DNA from 3 places in the Bacillus sp. OTU2372 genome. Region 3 is predicted to be linked to each of the others. Evidence: riboswitches for the same ligand, from Rfam matches in the RefSeq annotation. Region 3 holds a riboswitch; each other region holds the start of a gene.

Region 1 (10,841 bases), on a different contig from region 3:
GGCTGGGTCAGCCAAAGGATCATCCATATGCCACATGATTTTAGGAATTTCATTCATATATTCTTCAGGTGTAATGATGTAACTGATATTTTCAACACCAAGCTTTTCAGCTGTTTCCTTAGCTACATCAATTTCACTGAACCCGTTATGGTCAAAACCAACAGAGAAAGTTTTAATAGCAGGATGAAATTCTTTTGCAATCGATGCAATAATTGAAGAATCTATTCCCCCTGATAGGAATGACCCTACCGGAACATCACTGCGCATATGCTTTTCGACTGAATCAAATAATACATCACGAATTTCCTTAATAAAATCAGCTTCCGTTTTCTGAACAGGCTTAAAGTGGGCCTTCCAATACTTTTTCATTTCCATTGGAGCACCGATTTTTTTGGTAAAATAATGGCCAGGCTCTAACTTTTTGATTCCCTCTGAAAGCGTATCTGGTTCTGGAACGAACTGATAGGTCAAGTAATGCTGTAAAGCATCATAATTGAGGACATCATTTTCTAATGCCAATAAAATACTCTTTTTCTCAGATGCAAAAAAGGTTCTTTCGCCATCTTGTAAATAAAAGAACGGTTTTATTCCAAACGGATCACGTGCACCGTAAAGGGTTTGTTCCTGCTTATCCCAGATCACGAAGGCGAACATTCCGCGCAGCTTTTCAACCGCTTTTTCTTTTAAGTGGCTATAGAGTGCAATGATTACTTCTGTATCCGAACTTGTAGCGAATGACAGTCCTTCTTTTAATAACTCTTCACGAAGTTCAACATAATTGTAAATTTCTCCATTAAAAATAATCCAATAACGCTCGTTCTCATACGTTAGCGGCTGATGACCACTTTCAATATCGATAATACTCAAACGACGGAAGCCAAATTGGATATGGTCATCGTAATAAAAACCATCATCATCCGGCCCGCGATGGGTAATTAAATCGTTCATATTTTTAAATTGTTGTTTTTGTTCATCACTATAGTTTTGTGTTTTGTCGTGTACACAACCGATAAAACCACACATTATGTACCTCACCTACTCCAATTCATATTAAACGTCTTCTAAAAAACATCTCTCTAATACTACCACTATTATAAAAAAAATGGCACTGTGAACATTAGGAAAATTTTAAACACCCGCAGGACTCTTTTTTTCTCTCTCGGTCGTCAATAGCGTCCAGTGACTGCGGACAAATCCGCAATCACCAAAGTTTATCATGTTTATCCTTTATCGCCAAGATATCCTTCATTTTTCACTTCTTTGTACCTACCTAAACATAGTTACAAAATCAATTTAAATGACGATGAAACGAAAAAGGGAGTTACATTCTAGATGCAACTCCCTGCTTACTTATAGATTTGCTTGCTCTCTTAACGCATCTGCTTTGTCAGTGCGCTCCCAAGGAAGATCAATATCTGTCCGACCAAAGTGGCCGTAAGCAGCTGTTTTCTTGTAGATTGGGCGGCGAAGGTCAAGCATCTTAATGATACCAGCTGGACGAAGATCAAAGTTTTGTTCTACTAACGTAACTAATTGCTCTTCATTAACTTTGCCTGTTCCAAACGTATCAACTGAAATGGAAACAGGTCTTGCTACACCAATTGCATATGCTAGCTGAACTTCTACCTTATCTGCCAATCCTGCAGCCACAATATTTTTGGCAACATAACGAGCAGCATATGCCGCTGAACGGTCAACCTTTGTTGGATCTTTACCAGAGAATGCACCGCCGCCATGGCGAGCATAACCGCCGTAAGTATCCACAATGATTTTACGGCCTGTTAAACCTGCATCACCTTGCGGCCCGCCGATAACAAAACGGCCAGTTGGGTTAATAAAATATTTAGTGTTTTCATCAATCAGTTCTTTTGGAACAACAGGATTGATAACATATTCCTTCACGTTACGCTGAATTTGCTCCAATGAAATTTCTGGGTGGTGCTGCGTTGAAATGACAATCGTATCAATTCGAACAGGTTTATCGTTCTCATCGTATTCAACGGTTACTTGTGTTTTTCCATCCGGACGCAAATAAGGCAGTAAGTCCTCTTTCCGTACTTCCGTCAATCGGCGTGCAAGTTTATGCGCAAGTGAAATCGGAAGAGGCATAAGCTCTTTTGTTTCATTACACGCAAAACCAAACATTAAACCTTGGTCCCCTGCACCGATTGCTTCAATTTGCTCCTCTGACATTTGACCTTCACGAGCTTCAAGGGCTTGGTTAACGCCCATCGCAATATCAGGAGATTGTTCATCAATAGAAGTTAAAACCGCACAAGTTTCGGAGTCAAAACCATATTTTGCACGATTATAACCGATCCCTTTGATTGTTTCACGAACGATTTTAGGAATATCTACATAAGTGGATGTCGTGATTTCTCCTGCTACTAGAACTAATCCTGTTGTTACTGAAGTTTCAGCGGCAACTCGAGCATTAGCATCTTTAGCTAAAATTGCATCTAAAATGGAATCAGAAATTTGGTCACAAATCTTGTCAGGATGACCTTCGGTTACTGATTCAGAAGTAAACAAACGACGTTTTGTTGACATCTGAATTCCTCCTTATTATGGAATAAAGTGAGGTTAGCTGTATGGGTTTTATGTATACCTGCCTTTTAACCTCGAATTGATACGGAACTCATTCCCTTAGTAGTATGAAATAAACATGGGATTATTATTATAGAAATGTAAAAGTGCCTTGGTGCTTGAACCAGACTATTTTCTCATTTCGGATAATGCCCTGGCAGTTTATACGATGGAATAAAAAGTACATTTATGTAGCAAGCACGTAAAAACAACAAAAAACCTTTCCATCTAATGAGGAAAGGTTGATAGCAAAAGTTCTGCGTGCCTTTCACTCTTATCGTTCAAGGTCAAGCCTTGCTTCAGGTTTAGCACCTTTGCCCGAAATAGGGGATTCAACTAAAATCCGTTTTTTCGTTTGCAGGTTGCTGGGTTTCATAGGGCCTGTCCCTCCACCAGCTCGGGATAAGAGAGTATCCGTTCAAGGGTAAATCATAACCTACTATTTCAAACAATGTCAATGAATTTTTATCAAATTTTTCCTTAAAAGAGTAAACTGTTACTTTAGATCATTTTATTACTTCCTCTTATTATTAATCATTAATCCAGGACTATTTTCTTATCACAAGAATAAACTCTTAAATATTCACATAATTTTATATATTAGTATAGACTATTATAATAAATGTGTTATACTATTGAACAAATAATCAATGTAAAGGAAGGTTTCAGTCAATGAATTCTGTTCATATTCCAACCGAATTAAAGCACTTGTTACAAGAAAGTCATGTCCAGGTTCAACTATCCGTTCCCCAATTAGTCGAAAAGGTTTTAAGAAGAAATGAAGGAACTCTAACTTCCACCGGCGCTATCAGTGTTTCCACAGGTAAATATACCGGACGCTCGCCACAGGATAAATTTATTGTTATGGAAGAGTCTACTAAGTCAAAAGTTGCGTGGGGCTCAACAAACCAGCCAATCTCAGAGAAAGCTTTTACGAAACTTTATCATAAAATGCTTGATTACTTAAGACAACAAAATGAGATTTTTGTTTTCAAGGGCTTTGCCGGAGCAGATAAAAAGTCCCAACTGCCCATTCAAGTAATCAATGAACTTGCATGGCAAAATCTATTTGCACATCAGTTATTTATCCGCCCAACAGAAGAAGAATTGCTGACACATGATGCCGGGTTTACGGTCATTTCCGCACCCAATTTTAAAGCGGACCCAGTGATTGATGGAACAAATTCTGAAACCTTTATTATCATCTCTTTTGAACAAAGAACTGTATTAATTGGCGGCACAGAATACGCCGGGGAAATGAAAAAGTCCATCTTTTCTGTCATGAATTATTTGCTTCCGGAAAATAATATTTTCTCCATGCATTGTTCAGCTAACGTTGGAATTGAGGGCGATGTGGCTTTATTCTTTGGATTGTCTGGAACAGGAAAGACCACTCTTTCAGCAGATCCAAATCGCCGCTTAATTGGGGATGATGAACACGGCTGGTCATCTAATGGGGTCTTTAATATTGAAGGCGGCTGTTATGCCAAGTGCATTAATCTTTCCCATGAAAAAGAGCCGCAAATTTTTGATGCAATTCGGTTTGGTACCGTTCTAGAAAACGTAGTCCTCAATTTGGAGTCAAGGATTCCTGATTATGATGACGGCACCCTAACGGAAAATACGAGGGCTGCCTATCCGATGGAGGCCATTGATAATATTATCCAGCCAAGTATTGCTGGTCACCCTAATACGATTGTCTTTTTAACAGCAGATGCCTTCGGAGTGTTGCCTCCGATTGCTAAGTTAACAAAGGAACAGGCTATGTATCACTTTTTGAGCGGCTATACTTCTAAGCTTGCCGGAACGGAACGCGGAGTTACCTCTCCAGAAGCCACTTTCTCAACATGCTTTGGTGCACCGTTCCTTCCACTTCCAGCGACACGCTATGCGGAAATGCTTGGCGAAAAAATTCTAGAGCATAACGCGAATGTCTTTTTAGTTAATACCGGCTGGACGGGCGGAGAATATGGAATTGGAAACAGAATGAAGTTATCCTATACACGAGCAATGGTGCAAGCAGCCCTAGAGGGAGAACTCAACCATGTAGAAACGGTGAGAGATCAAATATTCGGACTAAATATACCGGTTCATGTTGCAGGAGTTCCAGATGAGGTACTTCAACCTAACAAAACATGGGCAGACCAACAGGCCTATGAGAAAAAAGCAAAGGAATTAGCGGCGAAATTCCATGAAAACTTTAAAAAGTTCGCCAATGTCCCGGCAGAAATCGAAGAACAAGGCGGACCACTTAAATAGTTCAAGGAACAAAAGCACAAGCGCCTTGAACAGCCTCGACAAGCATAAGACGCTCAGGGAAAGAAGGCGTTCTTTGCCTTCATTCCCTGAGTGGCTGTAGACCATCGAGGGGCTAGGCGCTGGAGCTGGACGTTGACAGTCCTTTTATTAGCAGTTATCCACAAGCGAAAAATTTTATAATTTCTTAAACGATAAGAAAGCCCATATCATATGCGATATGGGCTTTTTTTCCTGCACTATCTAAAAAAAGAAGTATATCTCCAAGTTTAATTTGTAGTATTTAAGGATACTAATTGATAGGTTATGGATGTGGTGTTTTTTTGCCATTCCACTTTTTTTATCAGCGCCGTTCCACTTGAATCACAATCGATAGTTTTTTTGACATCAATCGGAATTTCAATAGGGTAAAGTCTATAGCCTTCTTTAACTAACTCAAAAAGATTCTCCTCTATCCTTTGCTCCCTTCCTTTAGTCACAATCATCGTATTCATTTCAAGAGGCATACCCATACATATCCGCTCCTCCGCTTATATTACCTTTATTTTATCATCTTTTAGACTGACTTTTCATCCACTTTGATAAATCATGTACGACTTTTCTGTTTACGGCAGGAGGAAAATAGTGGGTAAACTCTTCAAAGTACCAGCATTCTACTGATTTATCTAGTGATCTCAGCCTTTTCTCCAGCCGATGAGCGTGCTCCACTGACACATTTTGATCCTCTACTCCATGAATAATGAGTGTAGAGGCTTCCATTTTATCAAGCTCATAAAGGGCGGTTCTTTCTTTATAACGTTCCGGATACTTATCAGGTGTCCCTCCGATCACCCTTTTCATCATTCTCCTTAAATCTTTTCGTTCCTTATAGGTAAGGGTCATATCACTCACACCCCCCCAGGTAACGATAGAGGCGGCTTCCGGAAATTGGATTCCCGTCCATAATGCCATAACACCCCCGCGTGAAAAGCCAAAGATATGAATATCCCGTACCCTTTGAAGTGATTTCAAAAGTTGATAGGCGGCGTATGCATCTTCTTTGTCTGCCCCAGCAAAATCTTCATTCCCTTCTCCCCCTTGGTTTCCCCGATAATAAGGAGCAAAAACAATAAAACCTTCTGAGGCAAACTGGGCAATTCTTGCCGGCCTTACTTTCCCGACGTTCTTAATTCCGCCTCTCAAATAAAGGAACCCGTCCAGATTGCCTTCATGAATGGGTTCTGCAAGCATCCCCTTTACTTTTAGCCCGTTTGAGAGATAGGTAATGACTTTTAATTCCACATTCGGATTGGGAGACGGAAATCGATTAATTTCAAGGATTTTGCCATTATTTATGTCCATCTGTCATCCATCCTTTATAGCATTTTTAAAAGTTGAATGTGTTAAACTTGGATGTTGATTTCCGCTTCAGGTGCTCGCTTTCCGCGGGCGGTCCGGGGAGCTTCCTCGGCGCTTTAGCGCCTGCGGGGTCTCCCCTGCTCCGTACTCCCGCAGGAGTCTCGCACCTTTCGCTCCAATCAACATCGTTACAAATTCAACAATGATCCTTAACACCTAAAAATTAAATGTAACTGGGCATTCACACATCTTTCTTCCCTACATACGATATCTTAGGCAATTAGCCCAGATTTATTAACGTGTATTAAAGGGGGTAACTTTTATGAAACAGTGGGTAAAAATGAGTTTCTCTTTACTTCTCATAAGTGTTCTTATGATTTCATTGGCTGCTTGTAATAGCGATTCGCAAACAAAAACAAAAAAATTAGAAAAGGTACGAATTGCGGAAGTGACTCGGTCGATATTCTATGCCCCGCAATATGTAGCCCTTGCAAAAGGATTTTTCAAGGATGAGGGGTTAGACGTTACCTTAACCACCACTCCCGGCGGCGATAAGACGATGACAACCCTAATTTCAGGCGGAGCAGATATCGCACTTGTTGGTTCAGAAACATCGATTTATGTTTACGCACAAGGGTCCAATGATCCGGTCATTAATTTTGCGCAGCTCACCCAGACCGATGGAACGTTCCTCGTGGCCAGAAATAAAATTAATAATTTTTCATGGGATTTATTAAAAGGGAAAACATTCCTTGGCCAGCGCAAGGGCGGCATGCCGCAAATGGTTGGTGAATTTGTGTTAAAAAAACATGGAATTGACCCGCATAAGGACCTCACTTTAATTCAGAATGTTGATTATGCAAATATAGCCAACGCCTTTGCATCCGGTACAGGCGAATTTGTACAGCTGTTTGAGCCAACGGCCAGCATTTTTGAAAAACAAGGGAAAGGCTACATTGTTGCATCCTTTGGTAAGGAATCCGGTCATGTACCTTATACCACTTTTATGGCGAAACAAAGCTATATAAAAGAAAATAGTGATACTGTTGAAAAATTCACTAGAGCGATCTATAAAGCTCAGCAATGGGTGCAAACGCACAGTTCTGAAGAAGTGGCCAAAGCTGTTATGACCTATTTCCCAGATACCGATATAGATATTATGACAACAGTTGTAGATCGTTATAAAAGCCAAGGCTCCTTTGCAACAGACCCTATATTGGACGAAGAAGAATGGAACAATCTCCAAAACATCATGAAAGAAGCCGGTGAGCTTCCGAAAGAAGTAGACTATAAGACGCTTGTTAATACAAAAATGGCTCAGGATGTTATGAAAAAATAATTTGGAAAGGGAGGCCGGTATCATGAGCTTCTTGCAGGTTCAAGATATTCATCACACTTATTTCACTAAAGCCTCTGTCACCACGGCCCTCTCCGATATTTCACTAACTGTTGAGGAGGGAGAGTTTGTCTCCTTCCTCGGCCCAAGTGGCTGTGGAAAGACCACTCTACTCTCGATCATATCGAGCTTACTTAAACCAACCCAAGGGACTGTCCTGTTAGAAAACAAGCCCGTTTCAACCTCAAAAAATGAAATCGGCTATATGCTGCAGCAGGATTATTTGTTTCCTTGGAAAACGATTGAAGAAAATATATTATTAGGCCTTAAGTTATCGAAACGGCTAAATGAAAAAACAAAGTTCGCAGCACTAAACTTATTAAGCCAGATTGGCTTAAAGGGTGTAGAAAAACAACTGCCTAAGCAATTATCAGGCGGAATGAGACAGAGGGCCGCCCTCGTTCGAACACTGGCAACAGAACCAAAGCTTCTAATGCTTGACGAGCCATTTTCTGCTCTCGATTATCAAACCAAGCTAAAGCTTGAGGATTTAGTTTCACGGACATTGGATGAGTTTGGAAAGACAGCTATCCTTGTTACCCATGATATTGGCGAAGCCATTGCTATGAGCGATCGCATCTTTTTATTTTCATCAAAGCCTGGAAAAATCCACAAAATTTTTGAAATACCGGAAGAGCTTAAGAGGCTTTCTCCTTTTGAAGCGAGAAACCATGAAGCATTCCAAGGTATTTTTCAAGCGATATGGAAGGAGTTGGAGTCCCTTGAGCCAAGAAAAGACTAGTGTTGAACTCCTCCATAAAAAATATTTGAGATCTTTAAAAATCGAAAAAAGATGGGTGCGCCTTTATCAACTGATTATTTTCCTGTTCTTATTTTTGAGTTGGGAATTTTTAAGCAGGATGCAGTGGATTGACCCGCTCCTATTTAGTTCCCCTTCAAAAATTTGGGCCTTGTTTATTGAGAAAATGCAAGACGGCTCATTACTAACAAATTTAGGGGCTACTTTAATAGAAACGATCATTGGCTTTATTGTGAGCACCATCCTCGGTGTCATCATCGCCGCCGTTCTCTGGTGGTCTCCGATGATTTCTAAAATACTTGACCCTTATCTAGTCATTTTTAATGCAATGCCCAAAGTTGCTTTAGGACCAGTAATCATTGTCGCCCTTAGTCCAGGATATACCTCAATTATCGCTAATGGCGTGATAATATCAGTTATTATAACGGCGCTTGTCGTGTATACATCCTTCAAAGAAGTGGACTCCAACTATCTAAAGGTCCTTCAAACCTTCGGAGCAACACGCGTACAATGCTTTAAGGAAGCCATCATGCCGGCCAGCTTCCCTGCGATTATTTCCACATTGAAGGTGAATGTTGGGCTATCATGGGTAGGGGTGATTGTTGGCGAATTCCTTGTATCCACTAAAGGACTTGGATACTTGATTATCTACGGATTCCAAGTATTTAATTTTACGCTTGTTTTCTTATCGCTCTTGGTGATCGCCGTATTTGCCACGTTTATGTATCAGCTCGTAGATGTATTAGAAAAGAAATTAATTAAAGAATAGCAGGGGCTAAAAAACCTTCTGCTATTTCCTTTCATTTTGCAGCTGATTAATAAATTTTAGACATTCCTCAATGACTTGGTCTTTCATGATAAAACTGTATTCTTCAGCAAAGCGGAGCTGCAAAATGTCACCCTCGATAGCAACCGGCCCATTTGTTTCAAAATAAGTTTTGGTAGGCACCACTCGATCCACTTCCCCCCAAAAAACAGCTTTAACAAAAGCCCCGTTGGTGTCATTCACTTTGTATTCAGCAATGTATTGTAGGTCACCAAGGATGCCCCCTGTCTCCTCAAAGGTTTCTCTTCTCGCTGATTCCTCGAGGGTTTCACCCTCTTCTACTTTCCCACCTGGAAATTCTAAACCTCGAAGTTTATGATTGGTTAAAAACCAGCGATTTTCAAATTGACAAATAACTAAAACATGTTTAGCCTTCATAGTAAAGGCATGATGACCAAAGGCAAGTTCAATCGTATTTCCGTTGCAGTCGAGAAACTCTTTCATGTTTATCCGCCCCAAATTTTCTTTAATGGTATAATTATATATAAAAAAGGAGAATCCTTAAACCTTTGGATTCTCCTCACAGTATTACTGATTTTCCGGTAAAATGTTCATGCTTTCAATATGTTTTTTTGCCTCTTGGTCCCCTAATTTGTACAGCATACCGTAAACCTGTTGAATGGTACTATCGTAGCTGTCATTTTCCCTGTCATAATGATATTGAACAAAAGGGACATGGGCTCTAAAAAAGTTCTTCCACTCTGTGGAATAGTTTTGATTAAATAGCTCTCTTAACTGGGTTATTTCATCATCTGTTGCATCAATTTTATAGCTCCACGTAGAACTTGAAGCATTACTGAGTATTTGACCGGTTCCTACATCAATATAGTAGGTTTTCTTCTGTTCGTCCATTACTTCAACCCCTTTTACTGTTTAGTAATGTGCCAATAGAGAATTTTTTATTCTTTTTCACATTTCGACTCATTTTTTAGCGGATGATACTATATAATAAACGTACAACCAAGAAAACAGATTTTTCAGTCAATTTGTTAATTCAAAGGGAGGGATGATATTATTTGTTTATGGGTATTCAATAAGTATAGAGAATTTCAAATCAAAAAATCTTAACAGGAGGTGGAAAAATGAAATTAGTCGATGAATTATATGCAATGTATCGAAACAAGTTAACGGGTGATGAAGAGGACATTGATATGCTGACATTTGCCTTTTTAGAAGAGATGTCACATGAAGATTTGCTGGCTTTAATTCAAGAAATGGATAAACAAGAATTATATGATTTAATGGGACTCTATTTGATTGAAAGCTTAAAAGGAAAGTTTGCTCAAGAAGAGTACGGGCAACATCGTTCACATACTTATTATCCTAGGAATATACATTGATTTTACATAACACCTGACACACGGAAGCGGAAGCGCTTCCCTTTTTATTGTATTTTTTCAAAATTGCCCTTTTTTTCATGGTACAATATTAAGGAAAGGAGGATGAAATATGTTTACGGTCATGGTGGTTGGCATTATTATTGTCATTGTCGTTTTGGTTCTAGCAGTTACAACTACTTCTAAAGCATATACTTATAAACATACTGTTGATTCATTGGAAAACAATCCTTATGTTGATCAGGAAGAAAGCAAGAAACTAGAAGATGAGCATAAAGCATAAAAAAATTCCTATTCTTCAGTTGAATAGGAATTTTTAAAGCTTTAAGCAAATACTTGTTT
Region 2 (10,841 bases), on a different contig from region 3:
GACTATTTTCTACAAATGATAAGGCTAATATTGGACGAATGGCTGTACAGAAGATAAACATTTGGAGATTTTGATGAAAATAAAGTATTCTATTTCCAGAATAATCCCTTGCCCCAAATATCTCATGTTTTTTCTCGTCCCATATCATAAAGGCGAAATCCCCAACTAAATACTTAGGGGTTTCTTCTCCCCATTTATAATAAGAACGTAATATAAGTTCACTATCAGACATCGTTTTTCTGTCAGATATTTTGACTTGTAATCTTTCAAACAATTCTTCTCGATTATCAATAATCGCATCAGCCGTAATAGCTAACTTTCTTTGGTGATCATAATAAGGAAGTTTCTCACCTACAGACTCCGGTGTGATCCACTGTGCATGGCAGCCAAGGAAGACTTTGTCGTTATGCCAAGTTTGAATATCATCCGCCGGATATTTTTCTAATTCTTTCATCATCTGGCTTCCGTGCTCTAGATTGATCTGTTCATCGTTTAAATGATATATTCCGGCTATTGCGCTCATCTTTTCCTCCTGCCATACATTACATCAGTTTTGCCAATCTTTTAATTTAAACCTAAGTTCACTAAATAGAACACCAATTCCATAGTAAAATAAAAGAAATTTCTTTTAATTCAATTTCCCGAAACTATGGTATAATTTTATCAGCTTTATGTATCTAATCTATTAAATTGATATTCCATAATACCTATTTTAGTTCTTTATTAAGAACAATTTATATCACTATCATAAATCCATAAACTACCACTGTCAACAACTTTTCCATTAACTATTTATATATTTTTTAAAAAGATTTTTCGCCCAGTTTCTTCATTGATATAGTTATTACTAAAAAACAAATTGACATAACACGAAATTTGTAGTAAATTTTATAAATAATCTAAATAATTGTTTTCTTATCAAGAGAGGTTGAGGGAAGGGCCCTGCGACACCTCAGCAACCTTCAATGTCTATTCTCATTGAAAAGGTGCTAAGTCCTGCAAATTTACTAATTTGCAAGATAAGAAGAATGACAGGTGCGTTGTGCATACAAAAGTCTTCTTCTTATAAGGAGACTTTTTTTATTTATTAAAATGCTTTATCACTCAATCGCGTTAATGTGGAACATTATAAACATTTATTTATTACAAGGAGTGTGCGTTATGTACAAAATTGATACGAAACTAGCCCAAATTGGTAACCGCAGTGAAACAACAACTGGAACCGTCAATCCGCCTGTATATTTTTCAACAGCCTTCCGTCATGAAGGAATCGGGCAATCTACTGGATTTGACTATACACGAACAGGGAACCCAACACGCCAGCTCCTTGAAAAAACCATCGCTGATTTAGAAGGTGCGGATCAAGGATTTGCATGCAGCTCTGGTATGGCTGCCATTCAACTAATCCTTGCTTTATTTGAATCTGGGGACGAATGGATTGTTAGTGAAGATTTATATGGTGGTACTTACCGCCTATTAGAAAAGGGCTATAAAAAATGGGGCTTAACCACTCAATATGTGAATACCTGTTGTCCGGAAGAAGTTGAAAAGAAAATCACAGCACAAACAAAGGCGATTTTCCTAGAAACACCAACCAATCCGCTTATGCAGGAATCGGATATTGCAGCGATTTCAAAGATTGCTAAACAACATGGCCTATTATTAATCGTGGACAATACGTTCTATACCCCACTTTTACAACAGCCAATCAGCCTTGGTGCGGATATCGTCATCCATAGTGCAACGAAATACCTTGGTGGTCATAATGACGTTCTTGCTGGACTTGTTGTGGCAAAAGGAAAGGAACTTTGTGAAGGATTAGCTTTCCACCATAATGGTGCCGGAGCCGTGTTAAGTCCATTTGATTCTTGGTTATTAATGCGCGGAATGAAGACATTGTCACTAAGAATGGAACGGCATGAAAAGAATGCAAAGGCCATCGTAGAATTCTTTTCACAACATGATGCTGTAACAGATGTTCTCTACCCAGGACGCGGCGGAATGGTTTCCTTTAGAATTAAGGACGAAGCATGGGTGAATCCATTTTTACAGAATTTAAATTTAATCAGTTTTGCAGAAAGTTTAGGTGGAACGGAAAGCTTCATTACTTATCCAGCAACGCAAACACATATGGATATCCCAGAAGAGATTCGCATTCAAGCGGGCGTTTGCAATCGTTTATTACGTTTCTCGGTTGGAATTGAAGATTCACAAGATATTATTGAGGATTTACAGAACGCTTTTGCTAAGGTTCAGGAAGGGGTAATTGCATAATGGCACACGAAGAATATAGTTTTGAAACCAGACTGCTTCATAACAAACATAAAATTGATCCAGTAACGGGGGCGGTTAGTGTTCCCATTCAGCATGCATCTACCTTCCACCAAGCTGATTTCGATCAGTTCGGCAAGTACGATTATGGCCGCAGCTTAAATCCGACTCGTGAAGCACTTGAAGATGTGATCGCGGAACTTGAGGGCGGAGTGAAAGGATTTGCTTTTGCATCAGGGATGGCAGCTATTTCAACTGCCTTCCTTCTTCTATCCTCTGGCGACCATATTGTGATTACCGAGGATGTGTATGGCGGTACCTTCCGAATGGTCACTCAAGTTCTTTCGAGACTTGGGATTGAACATACCTTTGTCGATATGACCAATTTAGAGGAAGTAAAGGAAGCGATTCAGCCGAATACAAAGGCATTTTATGTGGAAACACCATCAAATCCATTAATGAAAGTTACAGATATTAGAGCGATTAGCGAGATTGCGAAAGAAATCGATGCGTTGACATTTGTTGATAATACGTTCCTTACTCCTTACCACCAAAAGCCGCTTGCATTAGGTGCGGATGTTGTCCTTCATAGTGCAACGAAATTTTTAGCAGGACATAGTGATGTGGTTGCAGGCCTTGCCGTTGTAAAAGATGAAGATTTAGCTAAAAGACTAGGATTCTTGCAAAATGGTTTTGGTGCGATTTTAGGTGTTCAAGATGCATGGCTTGTTTTACGAGGAATCAAGACACTGAGTGTTCGCCTCGAGCAATCACAAAAATCAGCGATCAAAATTGCAGAATTTTTAGATGCACATCCGTTGGTTGAAAAGGTTCATTATCCAGGGCTTGAAAGCCACCCGCAATATCAAATTCAGAAAGAACAAGCAGATGGTCCGGGAGCTGTTTTATCCTTTGAATTAGCTACTGAAGATGCCCTTCGCACCTTTGTTGCGAATGTGGAAATCCCTGTTTTTGCGGTTAGTTTAGGTGCGGTTGAATCCATCCTTTCTTATCCGGCAAAAATGTCTCACGCTGCTATGTCTAAACAGGACCGCTTGGAGCGTGGAATCACGGATGGACTTGTCCGTTTATCAGTTGGACTAGAAAATCCAGATGATTTGATTAAGGATTTTTCTCAGGCACTTGAGGAGGTTCGTGCTCAACATTTGGTGTTACATCAAGGAGAATCATCATGACCTTTTTAGACAAATTAAAAAACCAAATTTTAATAGGCGATGGTGCCATGGGCACACTGCTTTATTCATTTGGAGTGGATACATGTTCAGAAGAACTCAATTTATCTCAAGCAGAACAGATCCAAAACATCCATCGGGCCTACATTGATGCCGGAGCAGATGTCATTCAAACCCATACGTATGCAGCCAACTATTTAAAGTTGCAGCGGTATGGATTAGAAGATTCGGTTAAGGAAATCAACAGCGCTGCTGTCCGAAATGCAAAAAAAGCCGCTCAATCGAATGCTTATGTCCTCGGAACGATTGGCGGTAATCGCGGGATAAAAACAAGTTCGATTACAATAGAAGAATTAAAACGAAGCTTCCGTGAACAATTATATTGCCATTTACTTGAAGGTGTTGATGGACTGTTATTCGAAACCTTTTACGATTTAGAAGAGCTCGAAACCGTCCTAACGATTGCACGAAAGGAAACGAAGCTGCCGATTATTGCTCAAGTTTCCCTTCAGGACCCTGGTTTCTTACAGGACAGAACACCTGTTAATGAAGCTTTAAAAAGGCTGGAAGGCCTTGGCGCTGATGTCGTCGGCCTTAACTGCCGGTTAGGCCCGCACCATATGTTATTGGCATTGGAACAGGTTGAGATTCCGAAGCATGCTTTCCTATCTGCCTATCCAAATGCAAGTCTTCCAACCTATACAGACGGAAAGTTTCATTATGAAGGCGATGCCGATTATTTCCAAAAATCGGCGCAACGCTTTAGAAATGAGGGCGTACGCTTGCTTGGCGGCTGCTGCGGGACAACACCAGACCATATTCGCGCCTATGCATCTGAATTAAAGAATAGTATCCCTGTGACTGAAAAAGTTGTAAAATTGAAACAAAAGCCGATTATTGTCGAAACTGCTCCTAAAAGGGAATACACTCCCCTGCAGGAAATCGTGAAAGAACGACCATCGGTTATTGTCGAATTAGATCCTCCTCGAAAACTGGATACAACTAAGTTTTTCGAAGGGGCTAAGGCGCTTAAAGAAGCTGGCATTGATTCCATCACTCTTGCGGATAATTCGCTGGCAACCGTTCGGATTTCTAATGAATCCTTAGGCTATCTTTTAAAAAGTGAGTTAGGCATGCGGCCACTGATTCATCTTGCCTGCCGTGACCGCAATATCATTGGACTTCAATCTCACTTAATGGGTCTTCACACACTTGGAATGAATGATATCTTAGCCATTACGGGAGACCCTGCAAGAGTAGGAGATTTCCCTGGTGCTTCGTCCGTTTATGATGTGTCGTCATTTGAACTGATACAAATGATTAAACAGATGAACGAAGGCTTGTCCTACTCCGGTAAAGACTTAGGACAAAAAACAGCTTTTAGTGTCGCGGGTGCCTTTAATCCGAATGTCCGCTCTGTTGAGAAAGCCGTGAAGCGTTTGGAGAAAAAGATCCAATACGGTGCAGATTACTTTATTTCTCAGCCGGTCTTTTCTGAGGAAAAATTAATCGAAGTCTATGAAAATACGAAACATCTTGAAACACCGATTTACATTGGCTTAATGCCATTAACAGGCAGTAAAAACGCAGAGTTCCTTCATAATGAAGTGCCTGGAATTAAAATTGCCGATTCCATTCGTGACCGGATGGCTCTCTTGAATGACAATCCGCTTCAAGCGGCTAGAGAAGGCGTGGCGATTACCAAGTCACTCATTGATACAGCATTAGATTTATTTAATGGAATTTATTTAATTACACCATTCTTAAGGTTTGAATTAACAGCAGAGCTCGCTGCTTATGCAAACCAGCGAGCCAGTGAGATTAGGGGGGCCAGCTATGCCGAAAACACCATTTTCTGAACAACTTAAAAAGCGCATCTTAGTCATGGACGGTGCAATGGGTACGATGCTGCAGCAGGCCGATCTTACAGCAGAGGATTTTGGCGGTGAGCAGTATGAAGGCTGTAATGAACACCTCGTTCTAACCGCTCCTTCCGTCATTTCTCGTATTCATCGTGAATACTTAGAGGCCGGTGCAGACATCATTGAAACCAATACGTTTGGGGCGACAAGCCTTGTATTAGATGAATATGAACTTGGATTTAAAGCTTATGAGATTAATAAAATCGCTGCGATGCTTGCTGTCAGAGAAGCGATGAGCGTTTCGACCGATGAGTGGCCACGTTATGTAGCAGGTTCCATGGGTCCAACGACCAAAACCTTAAGTGTTACCGGCGGAACCACCTTTGATGCCCTCTCTGCTACTTATGAAGAGCAGGCGATTGGTTTAATCGACGGCGGCGTTGATTTACTTTTACTAGAAACAAGTCAGGACTTATTGAATGTAAAAGCGGGTTTTGTCGGTATTCAAAGTGCTTTTTCAAAAACGGGTAAAACCCTGCCGCTCTTTATTTCAGGAACCATCGAACCGATGGGGACAACCCTGGCTGGACAAACGATTGAATCGTTCTTTATTTCAGTGGAACATATGAAACCTATAGCGGTCGGTCTTAACTGTGCGACCGGTCCTGAATTCATGCAGGATCATATCCGTTCACTTGCAGGTTTGGCAACAACCGCTGTCAGCTGTTATCCAAATGCCGGCTTGCCTGATGAAGATGGTCACTATCACGAAACACCAGAAATACTGGCGAAGAAATTATCCGATTTTGCGGCACATGGCTGGTTAAATATTGTTGGCGGCTGCTGTGGTACAACACCTGAACATATCAAGGTGATTGCTGAAGCAATGAAACAATATCAGCCACGTCCGTTCCAATCATCAAGTACTCACATGGTTTCCGGTATTGAACCATTTATTTACGATGATCCTACTTTAAGACCGATCATGGTTGGGGAACGTACAAACGTTATCGGCTCTCGTAAGTTCAAACGATTAATTACGGAGGGCAAATTTGAAGAAGCTTCAGAGATTGCCCGTGCTCAGGTGAAGGGCGGCGCCCATGTCATTGATATCTGCCTTGCCGACCCCGATCGTGACGAGATGACCGATATGGAGAATTTCATTAAAGAAGTGGTTAAAAAGGTGAAAGTGCCGCTTGTTATTGATTCCACTGATGAAAAGGTCATCGAAAGAGCACTTAAGTATTCTCAAGGTAAGGCCATTATCAATTCGATCAACCTTGAGGATGGCGAAGAGCGCTTTGAAGCGATTGTTCCATTAATTCACCGATATGGTGCGGCTGTCGTTGTCGGAACTATTGATGAAGAAGGAATGGGAGTTTCTGCTGAACGTAAACTGGCCATTGCCAAACGTTCCCATGACCTGTTAGTGAATAAATATGGACTTAAGTCACAAGATCTCATTTTTGACCCGCTTGTGTTCCCAGTTGGTACAGGGGATGAACAATATATCGGCTCAGCTAAAGCAACCGTTGATGGGATTAGAATGATTAAAGAAGCCTTGCCGAAAGTGCAGACCATCCTTGGAATTAGTAACGTTTCCTTCGGGCTCCCTCCTGTCGGGCGCGAGGTGCTGAATTCAGTCTTCCTCTACCATTGTACGCAGGCTGGCTTGGATTATGCGATTGTGAATACCGAAAAGCTTGAGCGCTTTGCTTCGATTTCAAAGGAAGAAGTTCAATTAGCAGAGGCTTTGTTATTTGATACAACGGATGAAACATTAGCTACATTTACCGAGTTTTACCGCGGGAAAAAGAAGGAAGCAAAAACAACCATTCCTAATATGACACTTGAGGAAAGACTTGCTTACTATGTGATTGAAGGAACAAAAGAAGGTTTGCTTCCTGATTTAGAACTAGCGCTTGCCTCCTACCCTGCTCCATTAGATATAATTAACGGTCCATTAATGGACGGCATGAAAGAAGTTGGCCGCCTGTTTAATGATAACCAGTTAATTGTGGCGGAGGTTCTACAAAGTGCTGAGGTTATGAAAGCCTCTGTTTCCTTCCTAGAGCCTCATATGGAAAAAGGCGATGTGTCTGCCTCTAAGGGGAAAGTTATTTTAGCAACGGTTAAAGGTGATGTTCACGATATCGGTAAAAACCTCGTAGATATCATACTAAGTAATAACGGTTATAACGTCGTTGACTTAGGGATTAAGGTTACTCCAACGGATTTGGTGCAAGCGATTCGTGAAGAGAAGCCGGATATGGTCGGATTGTCAGGATTATTAGTAAAGTCTGCACAGCAAATGGTGTTAACGGCACAAGACATGAAGGAAGCTGGAATTTCTGTGCCGATTCTTGTTGGTGGTGCTGCCCTTTCTCGTAAGTTCACCGATACAAGGATTGCCAAGGAATATGATGGACTTGTTCTTTATGCAAAGGATGCAATGAACGGTCTATCGCTTGCCAATCAATTGCAGTCACCGGAAGAGTATCAAAAGCTGCTTGATGATAAAGCAGAAAAGTTGGCAGCATTGGAGATCCCACGGGAATTACCTACCCGAGCGGCTAGCGCTGTCGCGGTAAAAGTAAAACCAGCGGTGTCAACAGAAGTACCTGTCTTTACGCCGATGGACACGAAAAGGCATATTTTAAGATCCTATTCTCTTTCTCATATTGAGCCGTATATTAATATGCAAATGTTAATAGGACATCATCTTGGTTTGAAAGGAAAACTTTCTAAACTGCTTGCCGAAAAAGATGAAAAGGCAGTTAAAATTAAAGAAGTGGTCGATCAATTGTTAGCAGATGCCAGTACAAATAACTGGATTACACCTGCAGCGGCTTATCAATTTTTCCCTGCCCAATCGGACGGTAATAAGGTATATATTTATGATCCAGAAAATCAAACTACCATTATTGAAACCTTTGATTTCCCTCGTCAGGAGTCAGCTCCATTCCTTTGTTTAGCGGACTTTTTAAAGTCAGTTGACAGTGGTGTGATGGATTATGTTGGCTTCTTTACGGTGACAGCTGGAAGAGGGATTCGCCAAAAGGCAGATGAGTTTAAGGCAGAAGGACGTTTCCTTGAAAGCCATGCTCTTCAATCATTGGCGCTTGAGTCTGCTGAAGGCTTTGCCGAGTTGATTCACCGCCAGATGCGTGATCGCTGGGGATTCCCTGATCCGCTTGATTTCACGATGCAGGATCGTTTTACGGCGAAATATCAAGGACAGCGCTTCTCGTTTGGTTACCCGGCATGTCCGGAGTTAGAAGATCAGAAGAAGCTGTTTAAGTTGATTCAACCGGAGGAAATCGGGATTGAGTTAACGGAGGGCTGTATGATGGAGCCTGAAGCATCGGTATCAGCGATTGTTTTTGCGCATCCTGAGGCTAGGTATTTTAATGTGAATAGGTAATTTTTTAAGGGTATCCCAAGTGTAAGATGGGATACCCTTTTTTCTATGACCTTTGACCTAAAAAATAAATCTAAACTCATTTACAAGCTCATATAAATGCACTATTATTCTTATTAAGGAACAAATTAATATTTTATTAAGAATCTATGATGATATTTTACTATAAAGGAGGTGGTAATGAATTTTGAAGGCAATAATTAGTTTTACCCTCGTCTTGATTGTGGTTAGTACCTTAATGATCCCTACTTCTACATATGCTTCTACATATTCTACACAATCGAATTCTAATAGCGGATTTTCCCAAACATTTTCACTTTCTTATCTACTAACGATCTTTAATAATGATAGTTATAAAAATGATTACCAATATTATAGTGTCGAAAAAAACAACTATGATAAAAGAAATGATGATGATTGGTGGGAGAGTTTTTTGAAGTGGTGTAATGGAGGAAGTTCTGGCGGGGGAGGAGATCATGATGAGTGTCAGGATAATAAAGGCAGTTGGGGAAATGATAATGGCTGCCTAGACTCCGCTGAAATTTGGAAAAGATGGTATTGCAACTAATCTTTATGATTTAATCCGCGGGATTTTTGTCTGCGGATTTTTTTATGAGGATTTTTATGTTGGTGGATTCCGCCGGTTTTTGCGTTTATTCCGCCAAAACTTGGTTTTTTCCCGCCAAATTCTTCTTTTATTCCGCCTATTTTTAAATTAATTCCGCCAACTTCTGGATTTATTCCGCCCGCTGTCCTCTTTTTATATTAAAAGGTTCATTTTTCAGGGAGATTTGCTTTGGTTATTTCCGCCGGATTCCGGATTTATTCCACCTATTTTCTAATTAATTCCGCGCACTCTTGTATTTATTCCGCCCTTTTCCCAATTAATTCCGCGCACTTTTGCATTTATTCCGCTCGGCAGCATCCATAATCCCAGCGTATCCTCATTTCCATCCAACTTAACGTTCTTCCTTGACAGATTCTCGTTTTTAAACTATAGTTACCTAGGTAATTAATTATAAAGAAATGGGAGCGAATCATGTCAACCCACGAATTATTCCATACACTTCATCAACTTTCCAGACATCTTACCAATAGACTCAATGAAGCACTTAAACCATCAGGATTATACAGTGCCCAGTGGTCCGTCATCTATGTGCTAAAAAATAAAGGATCGCTGACGCAAAAAGAAATTTGTGATTACCTATTTGTTGAAGCGCCGCCTATGACAAGGACAATCCAGCGTTTAGTCAAACAAGGATATGTCACTCAAGTCCCTGGCAAGGACAAACGAGAAAAGTTTGTCCAGCTTACAGACCTTGCCAACCAGGAATATCCGAAATGGGAACAGATTGTCAATTCGTTAAATCACGAACTGATGAAAGACTTCCCAGTTGAATCACGAGAACAACTCTTAAATCTGCAAAAAAGCTGGCTACAGCAAATTTTATAAATAGAGGTGCATCACATGAACAAACCTAAATTATGGACAAAAAACTTTATTAGTATTTCCTTTAGCAATCTATTTCTGTTTTTATCTTTTTATATCTTGCTCGTAACACTGCCATCATACGCTCTTGATGAATTACATAGTAGTTCTTCTATGGCCGGTCTGATGACGACAATCTTTTTACTTTCGGCCATCATTTCCCGCCCGCTTGCCGGTCAATGGCTTGAACGCGCCGGTAATAAGAAGGTGTTGCTAGCAGCATTAATTATTTTCGCTGCAGCGTCACTGTTATATTTCTTCCCTAGCTCCATGGTTGGTTTTTTAGTCATCCGCCTGTTACATGGAATCGGCTTTGGAATGGCGACGACAGTAGTTGGTACAATTGTTGCTGATATTATCCCTGTCTCCCGACGTGGAGAAGGAATGGGTTATTTCGTTATGTCGACCAATCTTGCAATGGTTATTGGTCCATTTATGGGTCTATTGGCCATCCATCAATGGGGCGCTAAGACCTTGTTTATAATCAGTGTAATTGTTTCTATTTGTGCATTAATTACAGGACTAAGTGTAAAACAAGCCAAAACAGAAACAACAGTTCAACCAAAAGCTCATTCATCTTTTTCTTTCAGCAACCTTTTTGAGGC
Region 3 (10,841 bases):
TATATAAAATCAATAACCCATCCAAAATCGTGAAGAAATAGGACTTCGAATGAAGTTCTATTTTTTATATCCTAAACTAATTCTTTTTGCGGAAAATTAGCCCATAGTAGGGTATAATGAAATTTCGGATTTTTATTTTTTTATAGGAGTACATAAATAGTATGAATCAAACCTTTACACTTAAAGAAAAGACAAAGCAAATTTTTGTTTTGCTTGTGCCGATTTTAATTACCCAACTTGGCATGTTTTCAATGGTATTTTTTAATACAATAATGTCAGGAAGATATAGTAGTTCTGATTTAGCAGGAGTGGCTATTGGCACGTCCATATGGAGTCCAATCTTTACTGGAATTAGCGGAATTTTTCTTGCTGTGTCGCCGATTGCTGCCCAGCGCTTTGGAGAAAAAAAGAATGATGAAGTAGCTACTGTAGTCAAACACGGGATGTATCTATCAGTATTAATTACAGTCGTTGTCATCATTCTTGGAACTTTTTTGTTAAATCCCATTTTAAATTTTATGGAGCTTGCACCAAATGTACATGATACAGCCTTTGATTATTTAGTTGGACTTAGTTATGGAATGCTCCCACTTTTTCTTTTTAATGTACTAAGATCCTTTATTTATGCCTTAGGAAAAACACGTGTTATTATGGTCATCATGCTGTTATCATTGCCGATCAATTTAATTCTGAATTACGTTCTTATCTTTGGGAAGTTTGGATTCCCAGAGCTTGGCGGTGCAGGGGCAGGCTATGCGACAGCTATTACCGATTGGATATTTCTGGGGATGACGATATATATCGTAAAAAGTAAAGATTCTTTTTCTTCTTTCCAAATCTTTTCAAATTTAAAAGAGTTTTCATGGGAACAGTGTAAGGAAATCTTAAAAATTGGCGTGCCGATGGGACTGTCCGTTTTCTTCGAGACCACCGTGTTTGCCATCGTAACCATCTTATTGAGTAAGTTTAATGTAACGACGATTGCTGCATATCAGTCTGCTCTTAATGTCGTCTCATTCATTTATATGATCCCGATTAGTATTTCAACAGCGCTAACCGTGCTTGTCGGTTTTGAAGTAGGGGCTCGAAGATATAAGGATGCCAAACAGTACAGTTGGTTAGGTATTGGGACCGCGGTGGTAATTGCCATTGGGACGGGGTTGGTTGTCGTCGCATTTCGTTATCAGGTTGCCGGGCTTTATTCTACTGAGGCCGCAGTTATTAACTTAACGGCGAACTTCTTAATCTTTGCCCTGTTTTTCCAAATTTCGGATGCCATCCAGGCAACCGCGCAAGCTGCATTAAGGGGCTATAAAGACGTAAATATTGCCTTTATCATGACACTTGTCGCTTATTGGCTTATCTGCCTGCCAACAGGCTATCTCCTGGCCAATTTCACAAGCCTGGGAGCAAGAGGGTACTGGATTGGCCTTACCATAGGGCTGCTCGCTGCAGGAATTGCCCTCTCCATCAGACTCATCCAAATCCAAAAGAAAAAATTTAACGCCTTGGTGTCAGGCACCATTAACTAATTTTGTATTGTTCTTATGATGGGAACATGTCAAATGGTGCCTGACACCATTTTTCATTTTCCTAGTTTCCTAATTCTGTAAGTGTTAAAATAGAGGAAGAAGGTATGAATCAAACCCTAAGTGAGGGGACCTTTATGACAAGGAAAGTCCACTTTGATGAGGAAGAGTTCGTACTTAGATTAAATGGTGTTGAAAGTATTTTTGCGTTGAAATGGCAGTTGAAAATTCCCTATAAGGCTATCAAAAAGGTGTATCTAGATGAATTTGAACCTACGATGTGGATGCTCAAGATGCCAAGCACCTCGGGTTGCACCACTCCATATTTACGAAGGTAGCTTTAAATTTGGTAACGAGTGGTTTTTCCTTTCATTCGAACACAATGTACCCTTATTGCACTTGGAAATCGAGGGAGCTGGAAAATATAAATATGTCATATTTGAACTGGAAAACCCAAAAGCGGTCATGATTGAGCTGCGTAAGAGGATCAGGGAATTGGAAAACTAAAAGCAAAAAAATGCAATGGCGAGACAACCGCCATTACATTTTCTCTGCTTTCTTTTTTTGCTTTCTTTTCTTTGCAACACTTCTTATTATGTATACACCTCCTAGCAAAGCTAATAAGTCCAATGAATCACCAAAATACACCGTTAAACTAAAGCGATTATGGACCCTGATATTATTCGTATTGTTCACGGTCTTCAATTGTCCTTCCTTCACCACCAATTCATTCGTCAAAACAAACACCTCCTATTTGTAAGATAATACCATATTTATTTATATGCAGTTATTTTACTGTTAAATTATTAAATTATCAAAAGTAAAACGCCATTCATGCGAGAGAATGGCGTCTGTGGTTAATATAGTTTTTTTAGGCCGAACCATTTGGAGAATAAACTTTGTTTTTTATCCTTAATGATGAGTTCATCCATAACTAATTTTTCACGATTGTTGTGGATCCATGTCTGTAATTCTTGTTTATCTTTACAAAGAGTATAATATGTTTCCCCACCTTTTCCAAGTGCGTTGACAACATATCGACTTGTGTTCTCCATAATGCCCACCTTTAACATGTATTGTATAATTTGCATTATATCAGGCTGATAAAAATAATCCATGGTTATTTTTCATCAAAATCAACAAATTTTTTATCTAACGATGCTACAACCATTGTAGGATGTCTTGCCGCCTATTACAAGCCTTATTAACTTAATAGTTTTTTATTTACATATTTTTTACATACAACATAATGATATTATGTAAACCTGAAAGTCATTCCAATTAAATTTGGGCCATTATCCCGTATCCTAAATAGCTCAAACAAACGTTATAAAGAAAAATGAGCTCAGAGAGAAAGAGGGGAATAAAATGACCATTAATCTCTTATTCTTTACCATATCCTTTAATAAACGTAAAATCACTCTAGAAGAAGCAGCCAGAGAAGAATACGTGGAAAAAATGTATCAGCAAATTAAAGAAAAGCAGATCTCCATCCATCGATTTATGTGATCCTTCGAAAACTAACATATAATAAAATAAAAAAATGAATCTGACCCGTATCTTATCATCCTTCTTGAAACGTTTATATAGCAGAGAGTGCATAAGGAGTGAAAAACATGTCAGTTAAGCTTAACCCATTCAGGACCATGGGTTCAAAAGAGGAAGAGAATCACTGGACTGAATATTATCCAAAGCTACAGCGCTATTGCCGTTTTCTAGCCCAGAATGAATGGGATGGAGATGACATTGCCCAGGAGACCTATCTAAAGGCTTTAAGGTATCATCAGCACAAGATAAGTCCGGCTTTATTAAACAAAATTGCGTATCATCATTGGATTGATCAGCTTCGAAAAAGAAAACATGAATCGTTAGAGGCTGAACTAGACTTTTCTAGTCAAGAATCAACGAAACAACTCGATGAAGTCCGTAATTCAGTTGAAATGCTGATTCGCAAATTTACCCCTAAGCAGGCCGTCATCTTTTTGCTAAAAGAGGCATTTCAGTATCAGCTAAAGGAAATTGCTGAGATATTAGGCACAACCGAAATGGCCGTAAAGGCAAGTCTTCATCGTGGGAAAAAACGGCTGGAAAAAACATTGGAAGAAGAGGAAGCTTTTTCAGTTGAATCATTTTGGGATGTAGAAGAAAAAGAGGAGCTCACAGAAATTTTTTATGAGGCCTTGAAAGAACAGGACCCATCTGTGCTGATTAAAGCCATTCCTTCAATCACGGACATAAGCAATGTAACAAGTTTCTATGCAAATGCAAAATCATCTTATAAAAATCAATCTCCTTCTAGCACTCTCTGTATGGCTGCATAGCCTAATAAATCGCTTCAAGGAGGAAAAAATGAGTACAATTCCATATGTAATTGAACAATCCAATCGGGGTGAGCGTTCTTATGATATTTATTCCCGTTTGTTAAAGGACAGAATTATCATCATTGGGGAGGAAATCAATGATCATACCGCCAATAGCGTTGTGGCACAATTATTATTTTTAGCAGCGGATAACCCAGATAAAGAAATTTCTCTCTATATAAACAGCCCAGGCGGCTCGACCACAGCGGGATTTGCGATTTACGATACCATGCAAATTATTAAACCTGACGTTCGTACAATTTGTACCGGTATGGCCGCTTCTTTCGGCGCCATGTTGCTCCTGGCCGGAACAAAAGGGAAGAGGTGTGCACTACCGAATAGTGAAATCATGATCCATCAGCCATTGGGCGGGGCTAGAGGGCAGGCAACAGAGATAGAAATCTCTGCTCGGCGCATTCTAAAGCTTAGAGAGCATATTAATCAAATCATTGCAGAGCGAACAGGGCAGCCGGTTGAAAAAGTGGCCAAAGATACGGATCGGGATTATTTTATGAGTGCTGAGGAAGCAAAAGCATACGGGATTATCGATGAAATCCTTTATCCAAAATGATAAGGTAATAAGCAATTCGGATATGAAATTGTTAAGTGCACCCCAAAAGTTAGAGTGAAAATCTAACTTTTGGTGTGTTTTTTTATGTCTAATAGCAGGATTAGGTATTCAATAGTGCTTATAGATGAAAGTTAGCCAAAAAATATTTTAACAAGGTAGTCAATAATACATTATCCAAATACAATTCCAGTAGTAATTCCATCTTCCAACGTCAATTTGAAACTATGCCGGCTTCTTTTTTATCTTTCCAGATCCAACATTAAAAAACAGCCGCAGCATTGGGGGGACGACAAAATAAATGAAAAAGAGCCGGAATAATTGATAGCCTGTAACCATGGATAAATCGGCGTTCACTTCATGGGCGAGAATGGCCATCTGATCCATTCCTCCTGGTGCCAGGCTTAATAAACTAGTGGACGGTGTAATATGGTAAAAATAAATAAGCAACATTCCTAATCCGACAGCCCCGACAATCATGAACAGACCACTTAAAAATGCAAGGCTAATGACTTTTGCTTTATGCTCGAGTTTCTCCGGTTTCAACAACAAACCAATATAGGAGCCAATCATAAACTGAGAAACATTCAATACAGATGGCGGCAAGACAGGTCCATGCAGCCCGGAAATACCGGCAATCGCTGTTCCGAGGATAGGTCCTAATAAGTTGGGAGTTGGAAACTTAAGTTTACGCGACAAAAATGCACAAAATATACATATCATCGCTAACAAAATCAAATTAGGAAAAACCGGACCTGTGGTTTGAGATGCTTTATCCACCACATCCGCCGCTGCACCGCTGCCCGCATGATGAAACAACGGACCCAAAATCAAAAAGGGGACGACAAAGATAATCATCATCAATCGAGCCACTTGCAGGAAAGTAACAGTGGTAATGTCGATTCCTTTCATTTCTTCCGCAAAAATAATCATCTGCGAAAGTCCGCCAGGAATACTTCCCGTCAGAACCGTTGGATAATCGACCCCAGTCAGTTTAGAAACAACCCAAGCAATTCCAGCGCAAAAGCAGACTAATAAAGTCGTCATGAGCACCATCGATGGGAGTTTCGCGATAATTTGCAAGAGCGCGTCTTTTGTAAACGATAAGCCAATCGAATAGCCAACGATAATTAAGCCGGTATCACGAATTCCGACCCGCCAGTAAAAGGCGATTTTTCCAAACCTAGCACCGATCAATACAGCCGCCATCGGACCGAGCAGCCAGGGAATCGGTGTATGCAAGACTGTGAACAATAGTCCGCCCACAAAAGCAGTAATCAAAGTGACCGAAAAACGAAGTAGTTTATGGTCTAAATTCATTGTTGATTTTTTCAAGTAAAACCCTTCTGTCTATAAAAAATTTTATCTTGTCCTTCCAATAACGAAACACGACTTATGTAATTCCGAACTCATAATACTCTTGAGCACATTTTTCAATTCACTATTTTAACACGATAATATGTAAAAGGGTAATGACAGACACTATCATTGGTTTACGGATATACGAATAAAAAGAGAAAGCAATAAAAAATTTGCTTTCTCTTTATTTTACCTTAATGACTGCTGCTACTGCTGCTTTCCTCGCGCTCAGGTGAATCCCCGGCTTCACCTGGTCCAAATCCAAATGGTCCTCTAGGTCCAATATTTTCTACCCGGAAAATCGCCACGATGGTTTCAATTCTGATCGCTAAAACTCGCGGGCGAACCCTGCCTCTCGATTCCAATACAATAACATCACGGCCAACATCGAGAAGTCTGCCAACAAAGTTCCCTTGAAGGGTCACCACTTCTACTTCTTTTTTTAACAGTTCATGGGCAATTTGATGAAAATTCAATTCCGTCACATCTATCATCCTCCTTCACATTACAGTAAATGCAAAAATTCAAAAAAGGGCATTGGTTTCAAAAAAATTTTTGCTAAAAGTTCACAACGATAGAGAGGGGAGGCTAATAATTTTTTAAATTTTGTATTTTTTTATTTACATAAATCCTATTGGTATGGTAGGATTAATTCCATCAAATAAAATTCTTATCTAGAGAGGCTTAGGGACTGGCCCGATGAAGCCCGGCAACCTGCCAAGCAAGGTGCCAATTCCAGCAAAATGTTTTTCATTTTGGTAGATAAGGTGTTTACTGGATTAAGTAACGCCTTTCCTAAAATGGGGAAGGCGTTTTTTGTAAAAAGGAGGCGAATCATCTGAACGCTGCGGAAAGGGAAGAACTAATTACTCATTTAGAGAGCATGTTGGTTTCTTTAAAATTTGGGTCGATTACACTAGTAGTTCAGGATGGCAAGATTGTACAAATAGAAAAAAATGAAAAGGTTCGTCTTAAACAAAATAAAATCCGCTGACCAGAACGCTGGAGGCTGACCACACGTCAACCATCCAGGAAGACGTTTTTTTTATGAAAAAAGGAGGCATGTAGAATGACGGCTGCAATAACCTATCAAAATTGGCAACAAATTTCAGACACATTTTCATTCGATGATGAAACAAAAGGGGCACGTGCGGTATTAGAGTGGGCTTATAACAACTATCCCGATGAAGAAATCGTATATGCATCAAGTTTTGGTGCAGAAGCGATTGTGTTGATTGACCTCATTCATCAGGTAAAGCCTGATGCCCATATCGTATTTTTAGACACAGGGCTTCATTTCCCTGAAACATACGAGGTAATCGACAAAATCGAAGCCCGCTTCCCAACATTGCGGATTGAGCGGAAACAACCGAAAGTAAGTCTTGATGAACAAGCAGCACAATATGGCTCAGCTTTATGGCTTAGAGATGCCAATCAGTGCTGCAACATTCGTAAGGTAATCCCATTAAGGGAGACATTGACTGCTAAACAAGCGTGGATCTCAGGACTGCGCCGGGAACAGTCACCAACAAGAGCCAACACTGAATTCCTTAATAAGGATGAAAAATTCGAAAATATTAAAGTTTGCCCATTAATTCATTGGACTTGGGATGAGGTTTGGGATTACATCAAGAGTAAGGATCTTCCATACAATACCTTACATGACCAAAATTACCCTAGTATTGGCTGTTTCCCTTGCACAAAGCCGGTTGGAGATGGCGGGGATTCACGCGCAGGACGCTGGTCAGGCAGCGGCAAGACAGAATGTGGCTTACATACCCGTTAAGCCAGAGCATCACCACCGTGGTCCCCACTGTGGATTTTGAACCATTCCGGTATTGATGGGCAGTGCCCACCTCTTCGGGCTCTTAATCCATCATTATTTTAAAGACGGGGGTTAAAAGTCCGTAATGCGGGATTAAAGGAGGGTATTTTATTTGCTCACAATTATTGCCATGATGATTGGTTTGTTTTTTGCCATTAATATAGGTGCCAGCGGGGCAGCAGCTTCGATGGGGATTGCCTACGGAGCAGGTGTCGTAAAAAAAAGGCTGGCCTTGCTGTTATGCAGTATCACCGTTTTCTTTGGAGCATGGCTTGGCGGCGGAGAAGTTGTGAAAACGCTGGGAAGCGGGATTGTCCCAAGCAGCACGTTTACGGTCCCGGTTGCCTTAATTGTTTTAACTTCTGCGGCACTGTCATTGTTCCTAGCGAATATCTTCGGAATTCCACTTTCAACGAGTGAAGTAGCGGTAGGTGCTGTGATTGGTGCAGGGATTGTCTATCAATCCGTGTTTGTCAGCAAACTAGTTTGGATTTTGCTATTCTGGCTGCTGACGCCATTTGTTGCCTTTATCATTGCGATCTCGGTTACGTATCTATTAAAAAATAAACATTTAAAAAAATGGATGGAAGCAACGAAGGCAGTCCCTTTTCTTTCTGTATTAGTCGTTTTTATGGGATTGTTCGAAGCCTTTTCAGCTGGAATGAACAATGTGGCCAATGCCGTAGGTCCTCTGGTCGGGGCCCAAATAATTTCTACCGAAAATGGGATCTTGTGGGGCGGTTTATTCGTAGCCGGCGGGGCACTTATCCTCGGTCATCGCGTCCTTGAGACGAATGGGAAGAAAATTACGGCACTGCGGTTAGAAGAGGGCTGTGTGATCTCAGGAACAGGTGCAACTATTGTAACGATTGCCTCTGTTTTTGGAATTCCAGTTCCGTTGACACAAATTACCACATCATCGATTATCGGGATTGGATTTGCAAAAAATGGCAAATCTGTTTTGAAAAAAGATATCGTCGTACAACTTCTAACAGTTTGGATTGTATCACCGGTTTTATCCATGGTATTATCATATACATTAATCCAAATGATTATTGAACATAATCTTTACCCTATCATCGCAATGGCCGGGGTGTTAATATCCGTCTTTGGTGTTATGTCCTTAATGAAAAGACAAAAACCAAGTATCACGGTGCACCAGGAGATTGCGAAAGATTAAATCTGCTAGTTTCATATTTTTATTGATATATAATTTCCCAAAAAAGAAAGGACTTGATTGAAAGTGTCATTTTTACCAGCACCTCACGGAGGAAAACTAATTCAAGCATTCGACCCAACTTATGATTTAACAAACATCGAGAAAGAACTTGAGATTGATGCTATTGCATTGAGTGATCTAGAGTTGATTGGTGTAGGACTATTCAGCCCGCTAACAGGGTTCCTTGGAAAAGCCGACTACGAAAATGTTGTTTCTAACATGCGTTTGGCAGACAATACCATCTGGTCCATTCCAGTTACATTGCCTGTTTCCTACGAAACGGCTGCAACACTCAAAGTAGGAGAAGAAATCAAGTTAGTTTTTCAAAACGAGGTTTATGGTGTAATCAAAGTATCTGAATGGTATGAGCCAGATTTAGATAAAGAAGCTATTGAAGTTTACAAAACAGACGAAGTCGCCCATCCAGGCGTTAAACGTTTATATGAAAGAGGACCTGTTTATGTAGCAGGGGATATTACACTTGTTAAAAAATCTGATAAAGGCGTATTCGCTGATGTTTGGTATGAGCCAAAAGAAACACGCGCGATGTTCGAAGCAAAAGGCTGGAAAACAATTGTTGGCTTCCAAACCAGAAATCCAATCCACCGTGCACATGAGTACATCCAAAAAGCTGCCTTAGAAACAGTTGATGGATTATTCGTAAGCCCGCTTGTAGGGGAAACAAAATCAGACGATATTTCAGCAGAAGTTCGTTTAAAAAGCTACCGTGTATTACTTGATAATTACTATCCTGCTGAGCGTGTACAACTTGGTGTATATCCAGCAGCAATGCGTTATGCCGGACCAAGAGAAGCAATTTTCCATGCGATTGCCCGTAAAAACTTTGGCTGCACTCACTTCATCGTTGGCCGCGACCATGCTGGTGTAGGCAACTATTACGGAACATATGATGCTCAGCACATTTTCAGCAATTTCGCTGAAGGCGAACTTGGCATTAAACCAATGTTCTTTGAACACAGCTTCTATTGCACAAAGTGTGAGGGTATGGCATCTGACAAAACTTGCCCGCACAGCAAAGAAGACCGCGTGATCCTTTCTGGTACTAAGGTTAGAGAAATGCTTCGCGCTGGTGTCCTTCCTCCTGCTACATTCAGCCGGAAAGAAGTAGTGGAAGTATTAATAGAAGGTATGAAAGAAGAAGCCGCAACGGTCTAAGGAGGATAAACAACAATGACTAAAGCAACGAATATTACATGGCACTCTGCAACGGTTTCGAAAGCAGACCGCCGCGCTCAAAATGGTCATGGAAGCTGTGTTCTTTGGTTTACTGGCCTTTCCGGTTCTGGTAAATCAACGATTGCTAATGCCGTGTCAAGTGAATTATATCGTCAGGGAATTAATGAATATGTCCTAGATGGTGATAATATCCGTCATGGTTTAAACAAGGACTTAGGCTTTTCAGATTATGACAGAACAGAAAATATCCGCCGAATTGGAGAAGTGGCAAAATTATTTGTCGACAGCGGTGCAGTTGTAACAACCGCGTTTATTTCTCCATTCCGTTCTGACCGTGATCAGGTTCGTGCATTGTTTGAAGAGGGCGAGTTTGTTGAAGTATACATTGACTGCCCAATAGAACAATGTGAAGCTCGTGATCCAAAGAAGCTTTATGAAAAAGCTCGCCGCGGCGAAATTAAAGATTTTACAGGAATTGATTCTCCATATGAAGCACCGGAGCGTCCAGAAATCACTATACGCTCTGACAAATTTTCAGTGGGTGAAGCAGTCGAGCAGATTTTTCAATACTTGCAAAGTAAGAACATTATCTAGTTAGGGAAAGGATGAACAGCCATGGCTGGCAAGGTTTATTTAGTGGGTGCGGGTCCAGGAGATCCAGATTTAATAACGGTCAAAGGATTACGATGCCTGCAGGAAGCCGATGTCATCCTCTATGATCGGCTCGTAAATCCTGAACTACTTGAGTTTGCAAAAGAAGGGGCGCAGCTTGTTTACTGTGGAA

Evidence for each region. Region 3 has a riboswitch for S-adenosylmethionine ahead of AAHB15_RS09880 (YezD family protein). Riboswitches for the same ligand answer to the same signal wherever they lie in the genome.
Region 1: it holds a riboswitch for S-adenosylmethionine, as region 3 does, so the genes downstream of both, metK (methionine adenosyltransferase) here and AAHB15_RS09880 (YezD family protein) in region 3, are expected to answer to the same signal.
Region 2: it holds a riboswitch for S-adenosylmethionine, as region 3 does, so the genes downstream of both, AAHB15_RS12885 (methionine biosynthesis PLP-dependent protein) here and AAHB15_RS09880 (YezD family protein) in region 3, are expected to answer to the same signal.

Annotation. Positions count from the first base shown of each region.
Region 1 is NZ_JASATK010000007.1:223,801-234,641, forward strand. It holds gene asnB (asparagine synthase (glutamine-hydrolyzing)) at 1-1,023, opposite strand, end outside; gene metK (methionine adenosyltransferase) at 1,351-2,550, opposite strand; SAM riboswitch class I at 2,858-2,995, opposite strand; gene pckA (phosphoenolpyruvate carboxykinase (ATP)) at 3,259-4,845, shown strand; gene AAHB15_RS14230 (DUF2584 domain-containing protein) at 5,112-5,354, opposite strand; gene AAHB15_RS14235 (alpha/beta hydrolase family protein) at 5,392-6,183, opposite strand; gene AAHB15_RS14240 (ABC transporter substrate-binding protein) at 6,503-7,519, shown strand; gene AAHB15_RS14245 (ABC transporter ATP-binding protein) at 7,542-8,318, shown strand; gene AAHB15_RS14250 (ABC transporter permease) at 8,299-9,105, shown strand; gene ytkD (RNA deprotection pyrophosphohydrolase) at 9,127-9,606, opposite strand; gene AAHB15_RS14260 (hydrolase) at 9,691-10,014, opposite strand; gene AAHB15_RS14265 (DUF6154 family protein) at 10,245-10,502, shown strand; gene ytzI (YtzI protein) at 10,612-10,782, shown strand; gene AAHB15_RS14275 (S-ribosylhomocysteine lyase) at 10,824-10,841, opposite strand, start outside.
Region 2 is NZ_JASATK010000006.1:206,938-217,778, forward strand. It holds gene AAHB15_RS12880 (asparagine synthase-related protein) at 1-523, opposite strand, end outside; SAM riboswitch class I at 913-1,026, shown strand; gene AAHB15_RS12885 (methionine biosynthesis PLP-dependent protein) at 1,162-2,274, shown strand; gene metC (cystathionine beta-lyase) at 2,274-3,467, shown strand; gene AAHB15_RS12895 (bifunctional homocysteine S-methyltransferase/methylenetetrahydrofolate reductase) at 3,464-5,323, shown strand; gene metH (methionine synthase) at 5,301-8,750, shown strand; gene AAHB15_RS12905 (hypothetical protein) at 8,935-9,315, shown strand; gene AAHB15_RS12910 (MarR family winged helix-turn-helix transcriptional regulator) at 9,787-10,200, shown strand; gene AAHB15_RS12915 (MFS transporter) at 10,216-10,841, shown strand, end outside.
Region 3 is NZ_JASATK010000004.1:101,969-112,809, reverse strand. It holds gene AAHB15_RS09930 (hypothetical protein) at 1-41, shown strand, start outside; gene AAHB15_RS09925 (MATE family efflux transporter) at 162-1,532, shown strand; partial or broken gene AAHB15_RS09920 (hypothetical protein) at 1,667-2,036, shown strand; gene AAHB15_RS09915 (hypothetical protein) at 2,070-2,267, opposite strand; gene AAHB15_RS09910 (hypothetical protein) at 2,387-2,584, opposite strand; gene AAHB15_RS09905 (YrzI family small protein) at 2,898-3,038, shown strand; gene AAHB15_RS09900 (sigma-70 family RNA polymerase sigma factor) at 3,146-3,850, shown strand; gene clpP (ATP-dependent Clp endopeptidase proteolytic subunit ClpP) at 3,879-4,460, shown strand; gene AAHB15_RS09890 (AbrB family transcriptional regulator) at 4,683-5,792, opposite strand; gene AAHB15_RS09885 (hypothetical protein) at 6,011-6,301, opposite strand; SAM riboswitch class I at 6,484-6,585, shown strand; gene AAHB15_RS09880 (YezD family protein) at 6,682-6,810, shown strand; gene AAHB15_RS09875 (phosphoadenylyl-sulfate reductase) at 6,886-7,602, shown strand; gene AAHB15_RS09870 (inorganic phosphate transporter) at 7,754-8,821, shown strand; gene sat (sulfate adenylyltransferase) at 8,885-10,036, shown strand; gene cysC (adenylyl-sulfate kinase) at 10,052-10,651, shown strand; gene cobA (uroporphyrinogen-III C-methyltransferase) at 10,673-10,841, shown strand, end outside.